3 regions of the Paenibacillus sp. J31P190 genome follow, and region 1 is predicted to be linked to each of the others. Evidence: riboswitches for the same ligand, from Rfam matches in the RefSeq annotation. Region 1 holds a riboswitch; each other region holds the start of a gene.
The links. A riboswitch is a leader RNA that binds a small molecule or an ion and turns the genes downstream of it on or off. The one in region 1 is predicted to bind cyclic di-AMP.
Positions count from the first base shown of each region.

Region 2: it holds a riboswitch for cyclic di-AMP, as region 1 does, so the genes downstream of both, AC58U0_RS29225 (CAP domain-containing protein) here and AC58U0_RS30000 (stalk domain-containing protein) in region 1, are expected to answer to the same signal.
Region 3: it holds a riboswitch for cyclic di-AMP, as region 1 does, so the genes downstream of both, AC58U0_RS20500 (C40 family peptidase) here and AC58U0_RS30000 (stalk domain-containing protein) in region 1, are expected to answer to the same signal.

Region 1 covers NZ_JCAUAS010000024.1:18,083-21,357, forward strand. Annotated here, with positions in the region: gene AC58U0_RS29990 (DHH family phosphoesterase) at 1-743, shown strand, start outside; gene AC58U0_RS29995 (hypothetical protein) at 799-969, shown strand; gene AC58U0_RS30000 (stalk domain-containing protein) at 1,112-1,903, opposite strand; cyclic di-AMP (ydaO/yuaA leader) riboswitch at 1,908-2,060, opposite strand; gene AC58U0_RS30005 (hypothetical protein) at 2,223-2,513, shown strand; gene AC58U0_RS30010 (PspA/IM30 family protein) at 2,540-3,166, shown strand; gene AC58U0_RS30015 (hypothetical protein) at 3,223-3,275, shown strand, end outside.
Region 2 covers NZ_JCAUAS010000023.1:5,024-8,298, forward strand. Annotated here, with positions in the region: gene AC58U0_RS29215 (glycoside hydrolase family 18 protein) at 1-119, opposite strand, end outside; gene AC58U0_RS29220 (YheC/YheD family protein) at 389-733, opposite strand; gene AC58U0_RS29225 (CAP domain-containing protein) at 1,064-1,714, opposite strand; cyclic di-AMP (ydaO/yuaA leader) riboswitch at 1,720-1,852, opposite strand; gene AC58U0_RS29230 (RnfABCDGE type electron transport complex subunit D) at 1,963-2,757, opposite strand; gene AC58U0_RS29235 (FAD:protein FMN transferase) at 2,759-3,275, opposite strand, start outside.
Region 3 covers NZ_JCAUAS010000011.1:186,030-189,304, forward strand. Annotated here, with positions in the region: gene AC58U0_RS20495 (hypothetical protein) at 1-615, opposite strand, end outside; gene AC58U0_RS20500 (C40 family peptidase) at 798-1,694, opposite strand; cyclic di-AMP (ydaO/yuaA leader) riboswitch at 1,697-1,857, opposite strand; gene AC58U0_RS20505 (permease) at 1,924-2,505, opposite strand.

The DNA.
Region 1 (3,275 bases):
CTATCGAAGAATTTGAGGAGAAAATGGTGGCTCGCATTCAGGAAAGCGAGAACTTTGCATTCGATCCCTTTGAAGAAAAAATTTTGGATATGGAAGAAGAAAAAATCGAACGCTATGTGCGTAGAAAAAAGAGAGAAATCATTCACTCCCGTATAGATGATCATCATGTAGGTATCGTTCATGCGGAATCCTATCATTCTGAACTTGGAAACGATCTAGGCAAAGAAAATCCTCATCTGGATTACATCGCAATCATGAATATGGGCGGTAAAAAGATAAGCTTTCGAACGATTCACGATCACATCGACGTCTCGGAAATAGCGGGTCTTTATGGAGGAGGGGGCCATGCGAAAGCTTCCGGTTGCTCTATGACAGAAGAAGCCTATCAATGGTATGTAGCGAAGCCATTTCCGATGGAGCCCATTCGCTCTGATGCGAACAAAAATACATTTAACACGAAAAATTCTGTTTATGGATCACTTTATGAGAATAGAATCGAACAACAAGTTTTTATTTTCCCTTCTGGAGGCAGGTGGGAAGTCGATGTGGATGGGGTCGAATCCAACCAATATTTTTCTACTTTTGAAGAGGCAGAGCGTTATGTTAAAAGGGATTATGCTGCTTGGCTAGTTCGGGACGAAACGTATGTTGCATTCTTAATGGAGCATATAGCGGCAAGAAAAACAAAAACCCTCGAGGGTAGTTTAGTTAAACAAGGAGCAACACCGGATCCAGATAACTAGGATAGAATGCAAGCCACCTTCTCATACTAACTATGAGACAATGGAGGTGAACGCTATGCCCAAAAATGACGCCGATCCCAAGTATGACCGCGAAGATAACAAAGCAGATAAGAAAAACAATCAGCAAAATAACGCTAATTTCATGGAAGAAGCTCAAACGCTATCGAGCAATGAGGCACCTGATTACGTCCCAAGTTTAAATGGTATCCCCAAGAATCAAGTTTAAGTAACTGCAGGCTGTTCTTCTCATCACTATAGGATGGGAGAGCAGCCTTTCTGATTTTATCTGGTTGTTCCACGCTAAATAAAAAAAGCTGATTTCTTGAGAAGTAAATCTCAGAAATCAAGCTTTTTCTTATTTAGCCATTTTAATTGGATAGTTTGTAAACTTTAATGGTTTGGATACCAAACTTCTGCAAGGATTTCTTGGATCCTGGGATAAAGATATCAACACGTTTGCCTTTGATTGCACCGCCTGTGTCTGTTGCATAAGCATACATGCCGCCTGCAGGTAGGCCATTGAAATTATAACCTTCTATATAGAGCTTACTTCCAAGAGGAATCACCGACGGATCAACTGCAACGGTTCCAATACCTAATGGATTCCCCAAATAATCAAAAGCTCCGTAGCCGCCATTCTCAGATGGATCTGCTGAATAGGCAGTAGATTGAAACAATTCATAATCCGGCGCATGCTTATTGCCATCTTTACTTAGAATAGCTAATTTGCTGCTAGCGTCCCACTGAACGGGAATATCGGATGCTTTGCTTAGAAAACGAAGAGGCACGTATACGCGTCCATTTTGGAATTCTGCATGTGTGTCCATCTCGACACGGTTGCTATCGATCTCAGCTTCCTTTTGTCCAGAAACTAAGGTAATCGAATGCTTGTCGTTATTTAGCGTGACCTTGATCTCATCGCCTTCTCTTTGCCACTTCACGTCATAACCAAGCTTCTCCGTTACGAAACGAATCGGTACTTGGGTAGAATGATTGTCATCTAGAAATGGTTGAGCATCCGGAAATTGAACCAAGTCATCATTGACTTGCACTTTCACATCCATCTCAGCGGCATGCGCCGTAAATGGGGAAAGAAAGCCTCCTGCCAACACTGTTAAAGACACAGCAAGGCTAGTTAACCCTTTAGTAATTGTATGCAATTGGTAATCCTCCTTCAATGAGCCTTCGAGGTTAGTTGACGGGTTCGGGAAGAAGGTTCTCCCTAGTCTGCTCCTTTGAAGAGCAAATATTCACCCCATGTAAATCGTCCCCCGTACCGGCACTTTGTCTGTGCACCGGACTCGGCTTCAAATAGTTTAGCATTCGAGGTTCGGCGGGACAATGACCAAAATATGGATGGAGGTCTTAGAGCGTACTGGACTTAGGTCTAGGTACAAAAACAGTCGCGAGTCCGTTTTGACGTATAGCTGTTTCAGGTACGATAGAAGCATGAAGAACACGTGAAGGGCGGTAAGCAGAATGAGTATGGATCGATCAAAAGGGTTGGCACTAGTTTTAATCACGGCAGGTTTACTTATTTGTCTGCATCATTTGGGTGGTCATGTTCATTTAATGGGCTTTTTATTCCCGGCAGCTATGCTTGGATTAGGCTATGTAGGGATTAAGAATGGGAAGAAAATTGGATGGTTTTTCGCCGGCTTGGGCGGCTTGATACTGACTATTAAACTATCGGGCTTCATCGCGATTGCGTTCGCAGCATGTTTAGTGGTGTATGGTATTCATTTATTGAAGAAACGGAATGAATTTTAAATCAACAGAAATGGAGGTGTGACAACATGAGTATATTGGATCGCATTGGAAAGATGGCAGAAGCAGCATGGCATGAAACGGCCGGTAAGCTTGATCACTATGATCGGGGGAGCAGCATGATCGAGAAGCTGGAACAGCGCTATCAGGAGGCGCTGCAGCGAACTATTGAGCTGCGAAGCCACAGTGTGAACGCAGAGGAGATGGCTCAGCTGCGCGGCGAGCAGGCCGAGCTGGCAATGCGTGCCGGCGATGAAGAGCTCGCGCGGCTCGCGCTGCAAGAGAAGCAGCGCGAGGAAGCCGCTTGCAAGCACTACCGCGCGCAGTACGCGAGCAGCCAGGACGTGTGCCTGGCGCTCGCGGATGAACTGCGCGGGCTGCGTGCAGGGCACGCAGCCGAGGGGGTGCAGCCGCCGAGCAGCGGGCTGCACGAGAAAGAGGCTCGCGATACTTGGCGCGAGCTGGAAGTGACCGGCCGCGAGCTCGGCCGGGAAGCGCTCCAGGGGCTGCGCATTGCTAGCCGCCTGTCGCAAGAGACGCTGAAGGAAGCCGGCGGCAACCTCCAGCAGGAACTGCGCACGCTGCGCGGCAAGTTCCAGCAGGAGTGGCAGCAGCATCGCTCCAGCGATGATACTGATCCGCGCGGCAAGAAATAGCCGCGTGTTATCCCTCCAGCGCCTGATAAGTAGGCGCTGAGGAGCCCTTGACCTCCATGATTCATACGGAAGCCTTGCTGCGCAAGGATTTGCATCTTGGAGGTCGTCC
Region 2 (3,275 bases), on a different contig from region 1:
ATGACTAAACGATTGGGTTCTCGGAGTTCATTGACGGCGATAATCCGATTGGCATTCACACCATAACGACCTGAAATCAGCCATAGATTCTCTCCTCTTTGCACCACATGAATTTGCACTTTTATACCTCGCTCTCGCCTTAAACTTCTATCTGTACTTTATTCCGCTAATGTCTCTAGTGATTTGGGCGAATACCCAATTTAATGGAATCAAATCCACTCTATTTCGGTACAAAGGTATTCCGTCGCAAAGGTGACCAGCGTATCTATAATCTTTATCAACAGAATACTGTCCGATGTCATTAAATGATGACTGATATAGAAAGGCCTTCCTACGATTTAGTAGAAAGGCCCTTTTCTATATCAGTCGTTTATTGTGTTTTCTATAATCAGCGAACAAAAAACGGATTCTTTGATAATTGAATGATATATGTTGTTTTAGAGCCTGAATTAAGGATTTTCTGATATAACTCAGAGGGTGTTGATGCATGATTTGCTTTTCCTCTTACTCTAACAAACTTGTAATGTTTAGCCGCGCGCCAGGCTTTAATAATGCCCTTTCCTGTATGCTGCGTATTAGCTTTGATATATACCGAGTTATACTTTTTCAAAAAAACAGAAAATGTAGAAAGGTTGAAAATCATTGTTGGTGGTAGGTATTTAGCAATTTCAGGATACCTCGAGTAAAAGCGATGAAGGTTCCACTTAGCCAGCCGGGCTAACTTAGATTGCATGCCATCAATCCTTTTCCAGCGTTTATTAGACAGCATATTATGCTGATCACAGGATGGATACGACTTCAGCGGAGTAAAACTGATATTGATCGTACTTCCTTAGTGTTATGTATACAATTTAGAACATCAATTTCTTGAGATAACCAGGAACAATACGGCTCACCTTTTGCTCTTTTCATAACAAAACAACCCCGTAATCTTTCAATTATTACAACACCAGACGTGTGAACCTGCCTTGGAAATCAGAACATCCGTTAATTTAAAAACAAAAAAACCAGCAAACACAAGGTTGCTGGTTTCTCTTGAAATATTCTGCAGACATACGCTGCTTTAGTTACTAATGAATTCCTGTACCCATTCGCCGTTATAGAACGCAACACCGATTTGGGTGAAGTTGGGGCTAAGAATGTTTTGACGATGACCTGTGCTGTTCATCCATGCTTTCATGACAGCTTCAGGCGTTTGTTGACCTTTCGCAATGTTTTCACCTGCGTAGGAATAGCGAATGCCATATGTGCTCATCATATCAAAAGGAGACCCGTAGGTCGGCGAGGTATGATCGAAATAGCCGTTGTTGTACATATCCTTCGCTTTGTCCAAAGCCATGGCTGTAAGTGAGCTGTTGCTAGTTAATGGACGAAGTCCTGCCTTAGCTCGTTCTTGGTTAACTAAGTTAACCACTTGGCTAGCAAATGCTGATTGGGATGGCGCAGTCGTAACTGTCGTTTTTGTACCTGCATTTGTACTCGTGCTTCCAGGGATGTTGAGGCTCATACCTGACCAAATCACGTTCGGATTGGCAACCTGAGGGTTTGCCTTAATAAGCGAAGATAGGCTTATACCATACTTCTGGGATATTAACCACATGGTATCATTACCTGATACTGTGTGAGTTGCTGGTGCGGCCATTGCCGCGCTCGATCCTGCGAGAATGCTCAATCCTATTGCGCCGGTAACTACGAGCTTTTTGTAACGTTTCAAAATAAACCTCTCCTTTTTGCGGCCTGCGAGGTTAGCTGTCGGATTCGGATCAAAGAGTAATCACCCGGCCGCAGATAGCGGCTTCACCCCAAATAATGGTTCCCCCGTGCTTGCTGGAAGCTTCGGCCTTCTGAGTTATTTGATCCACAGGATCTTACAAATTGTATCATGTGAAATCATGGAGAACATGACTCAAAATTTTCCAAGAGCATCCATTACGTTTGTTCGCATGTAAATAATCCCCTCATTCAATTAATATATCCAGTGGTATTCCTAAGCTTCGGTACAAGTAAATGATATAAGTTCCCGATAAGCAATCCTATAAATAAGTACATCAAACCTCCAAAAATGCTATAAATAACTGCACCCACGATCGCGCTAAGGATGCCAAAAATGACTTGATCCTTATTTTTTGCCGGTGAAGTAGGCGGATCTGTAAGCATAAAAAGAGCAAAGAAAAGGGATGCATTAATAAAAGGCGATCGAAGTGCGTCAGTGGCGTCTCCGACATCAATAATCCCCATAATCAATAATAAGATGAAATAAGTTCCTAGAAATGAAAAAACTTGATGAAATTTGTTTACTCGGTTCGTCACCATGTATCCGCCAATCAAAAGAAACACAACTGTCCATGTGGGAAGATCCCCGAATGCGCCCCACCAGCTTTGTCCTGTTCGAAAGAAAAGGATGGATAGCAGCAGTCCGAATGCCGCTGGATTGAAGATTGGTTTTTTCTTATAGACAAATAAATGTTTCGACAAAATAGCCATAATGGAAGTTGCAGCAACAATATACCATGAGGAAGTTGTGCTTAAGATTAAAGCTATGATTAACCCGGTTATTACCGCACCATCCGGCATCATTCGCTTCCTTTTGGCAATACGGGAACAAAGAGTATCCACGGCTGAAGAAGCAACGACGGCAATGATACTATTATAAATGCCTCTAATATCTAGTGACCATATGGAGGCTATTAATAGAAAGGCAACCAAGGAAACTATGACATATCCCTTTGGCGTTTTAATCCATTGGTTAACTGTCAATTTATGTACCCCCTACTCTATATATTAGTAAATCGGATGATATCAAGATTCCCTTGAGATCAACTTGTTCTATTAACGTTCTCCCGCGGTCCAACCCCAATAAGAAGAAGGCCGTCGAGAAGGCGTCCGCCATCATAGCGAAAGGGGCGATGACGCTGCAGCTGACCCATTCGTCCGGTGATTGTTTCGTTTTGGGGTCGATGATATGATGCATACCGGCTTTTAATTCGCTCTTGCGCTCGTAACTTCCAGAGGTACAGACCGCCTCATTCGATATTTCAACCGTTTGAATGATTTGTTCTTTGTACTCGGGATGCTGAATGCCAATTCTCCACTTGCTGCCGTATTCGTCTACTCCCCCAGCATAGAGGTCACCGCCAGCATTGACGACAAATCCTTCAAAACCTTTCAACTCGTTTGCGGCCAAGTCGATTGCGAATCCTTTAGCCACGGCACCTAAATCAATCACCATCGGCTTCCGCAAATACAATGTACGATCCTGCTCATTTAAGATGATA
Region 3 (3,275 bases), on a different contig from region 1:
GCTCACCTCTGGCTCCACTTCCAAATAACCTTCCACATGCACATAATCACCCAATATAAAGGTAGATGCATCGGCAGACCCGGAGTGTGTCAGAAAGAGGAGAGCGGCTTTTTCATTTCCAACCACGAACCCCGTTTGCTCATTCACTTGAAACTTATCTAGAACAGTCCCATGGTGAGACCTTGCGATATGATGAAAGCGCCAAGACTGATCCTCTTTTGTTAGAAAATAAAGCACGCGATTTCTCTGATTATTACTGAATTCCCTCGTCACACCAATCATGCAAACCTTTTCGCCTATACGAAGATACTCATCGACAACAAAGGATTTCAATCGCAAGCGATGCACATTTTTCTGCTGAATATAAGCTTCCATCTCTTCAATTGTCCTTTGATCCTTCGGATCCTGTTTCGTTGCGTAAAATACTTCTCTTATAAACGTATCCGTCTGTAGGCTTCTTGCCCCTTTGAAATGATTATACGTAAGAAAAAATCGATCAATGACTCCCCGAATCTCTTCTGGTATGGCAGGACCTTGTTCCACGATATACATGCTATTTGCTTTATTCGAATGTCTTTTTTTATAAAACCAACTTTTCCAGACACTTAATTGCATGCCGTTCGTGTCACCTGCTTTCTTCCAAACATTTCTTCATTATAGGCTAAAAACCATAAAATTTCGATAAAAATCGCAATATTTCGCATAAAAAAAGAACATTTGCCTTCTATGCTTTCATTCGAAAGATTCATAGAAAACAAATGCCCAATGATTTAATCCTTTTTCACCACATGGTTTACTTACAGAACTCTTTTGGCTCCCACATATCTGGATCCCCAGTATGAACTGGCGAGACTATCTATCGTTACACCTCTAGACGTTGTCGCTGAAATGAATTGATCATTCCCCAGATAAATTCCAACATGATTTACACTGCCTGCTGCAAAAAACACAAGATCTCCAACCTTCAAGTCTGTAACCCTGGTTCCAGCTTGATCGTACATTTGAACCGAAGTTCTGGGTAGATCAATGCCTTTAGCTTCGTACAAATAGCGCACAAATCCGGAACAATCAAACCCTCTGGGTGTTGTGCCTCCCCAAACGTAAGGTGTGCCCATGAACGTATTTGCTGTTTGCACGATTTGATCAGACATGGAAGGTATAGCTACCGCTGCTACCTTTGGAGCTGGTGCAGGTGGCGGTGCAATCCAGGCTGGCTTGTGCGACTTGCCATCGACATTCACAATCGCGATACGATTCGCTTCATTCCACTCAATCGGAGAACCGAATGTTTCAGTAATGAAACGCAAGGGTACATACGTATTACCTTGATAAAGCGTCGGACTGCTTTCCAGACTAATCTTCTTACTGTTAACGATCGCTTGCTTCTCGTCGGTTGTAAGTTGAATCGTCTGCTGCTTGCTCTTCAACGTAACCACTATTTCGCTTTCTTGTTTCGCCCAGCCTACTTGATAACCCAATTTCTCAGACAGTACTCGCAAAGGAACTTGCAGCGTTCCTGCGTTGTCAATAAATGGCTGTACTTCTGGGAACTGAACCAACTCATCATTGACCTGGACTTTTACAGTGGATGAAGATGAACCTGATGCTGCTTGAACCGAGGGAGCGGAAAAAATGGATACTGCCGCACCAACAAGTGCGCATGAGCAAATAAAGCTTTTTGTGAAAAATTTCAAAAACCTTGCCTCCTTGAAGCCTCCGAGGTTAGTTGACGGGTTCGGGAAGAGGTTTCCCTAGCGCGCTCAGTTTAGTAAAACAGCCGAGCATTCATTCACCCCAAATTAAAGAAGTCCCCCGTACCAGAGCTTTTGCTGCTCCGAGATTCGGCATTTTTTGTCTATGTTAGACTAGCATAGTTGAACTATTACTTTCAACTTTTGCATAGTGGTAATAGTTTCCAATGGATTATAAATGCAAGACAAAATCTGAAATAAATGAGGCGATCAATAGAACGGCCATGACTCCCCCTGCAAGATGTGCACGCCATATTAAGTTATCTTTTGACAGTTTAGCGGTATTACGAAGTGTGCGAAAGTAAAGAATAGCCCCAACAACCATGAGAATAATCTCAAGAGCCGCACTCACCCACGGCCACTGCCACAGACTAAATCCTACTAATGGAAGTCCTCCAACATTCCCCGGTAAGAATGGCATATCTGCACGATGAACGAGAAGATCAAGTACCCAGTGACTGAAGGTAAGCGCTCCTATAGCTGTGCCTCCTCTTTTCCCCCATAATTTCCAAGCCAATAGACCTGATAAGATAGCAATGAGCAGCGCCCCAACTAATGAGTGTGTGTAATCAGCGTGAATAATCCATTCCCCATAACCCGTACCGATGCTTGTATCGATCGTTTCAACACCAGAAAGAAATAAGGGTACGAATACAACATCAAGCAGCTGAGTACTAAGCATGAGCGCCCAGATCGGCACCTCCGGTGTTCTTGCTTTCACTGCTGCAGCAAGCCCAAAATGTCCAGCAAACATTTACATTCCCTCCCTTTTCGAGCGCTTGAGAACACGGCTTTCCAGCCATCCACCTAAAACTGTAAATAAGAGCATAAGTACAATAAATGACATGTCGATCCCCATTCCCTTCTAAATACTAACTTAATTAGTATATTAACTAATATAATTAGTTTGTGCAAGTGTTTTTTCAGCACAAAGAAGAAGCCTGAACGTCATCGTTCAAGCTTCGATTTCATGCATATGCGATTATGGCTTGAGGCATGACTAATTCGATATCGATCCACGTCCGATTCAATGCGATAATATTGAAATTATCACTTTGAGAAGTTATTACACTTTTGATTTCGTTTGTAATCACAGAAAGTATGCTGCTCCGATAATAGCCTCTCGTGCTCCAGCAAGCCCGACAAATTGAATAATTCCTCTTTTCGCTCCCATTAGAAATTAGAACCAGATCAGATCGCCATTGAATCTCCAAAGTAATAAAGTGACTGGCTCCATACGAAGATCAGTTGTCCCAGCATTGGGTTAGCCTCGGGGACGTTCGAACCCCTGCGGGTTCTCATCCTTTCCCGCACAACCAACTAAAGTTGTACTACGTACAACTTTAGTCAATCAAATCAAGCTTTTTCTCTGCGCGTGTTGCAAAAAATACAACAATTTAGACCCAAAGTGGCCATTTAAACGATTTAAGGCTAAATTGTTGTACAGCATACAACATCTCTAGCTAAGAGAGTAGAAAACCAAGGAAATTGTTGCACGAAGTACAACTTCCCGGACTTATAAGC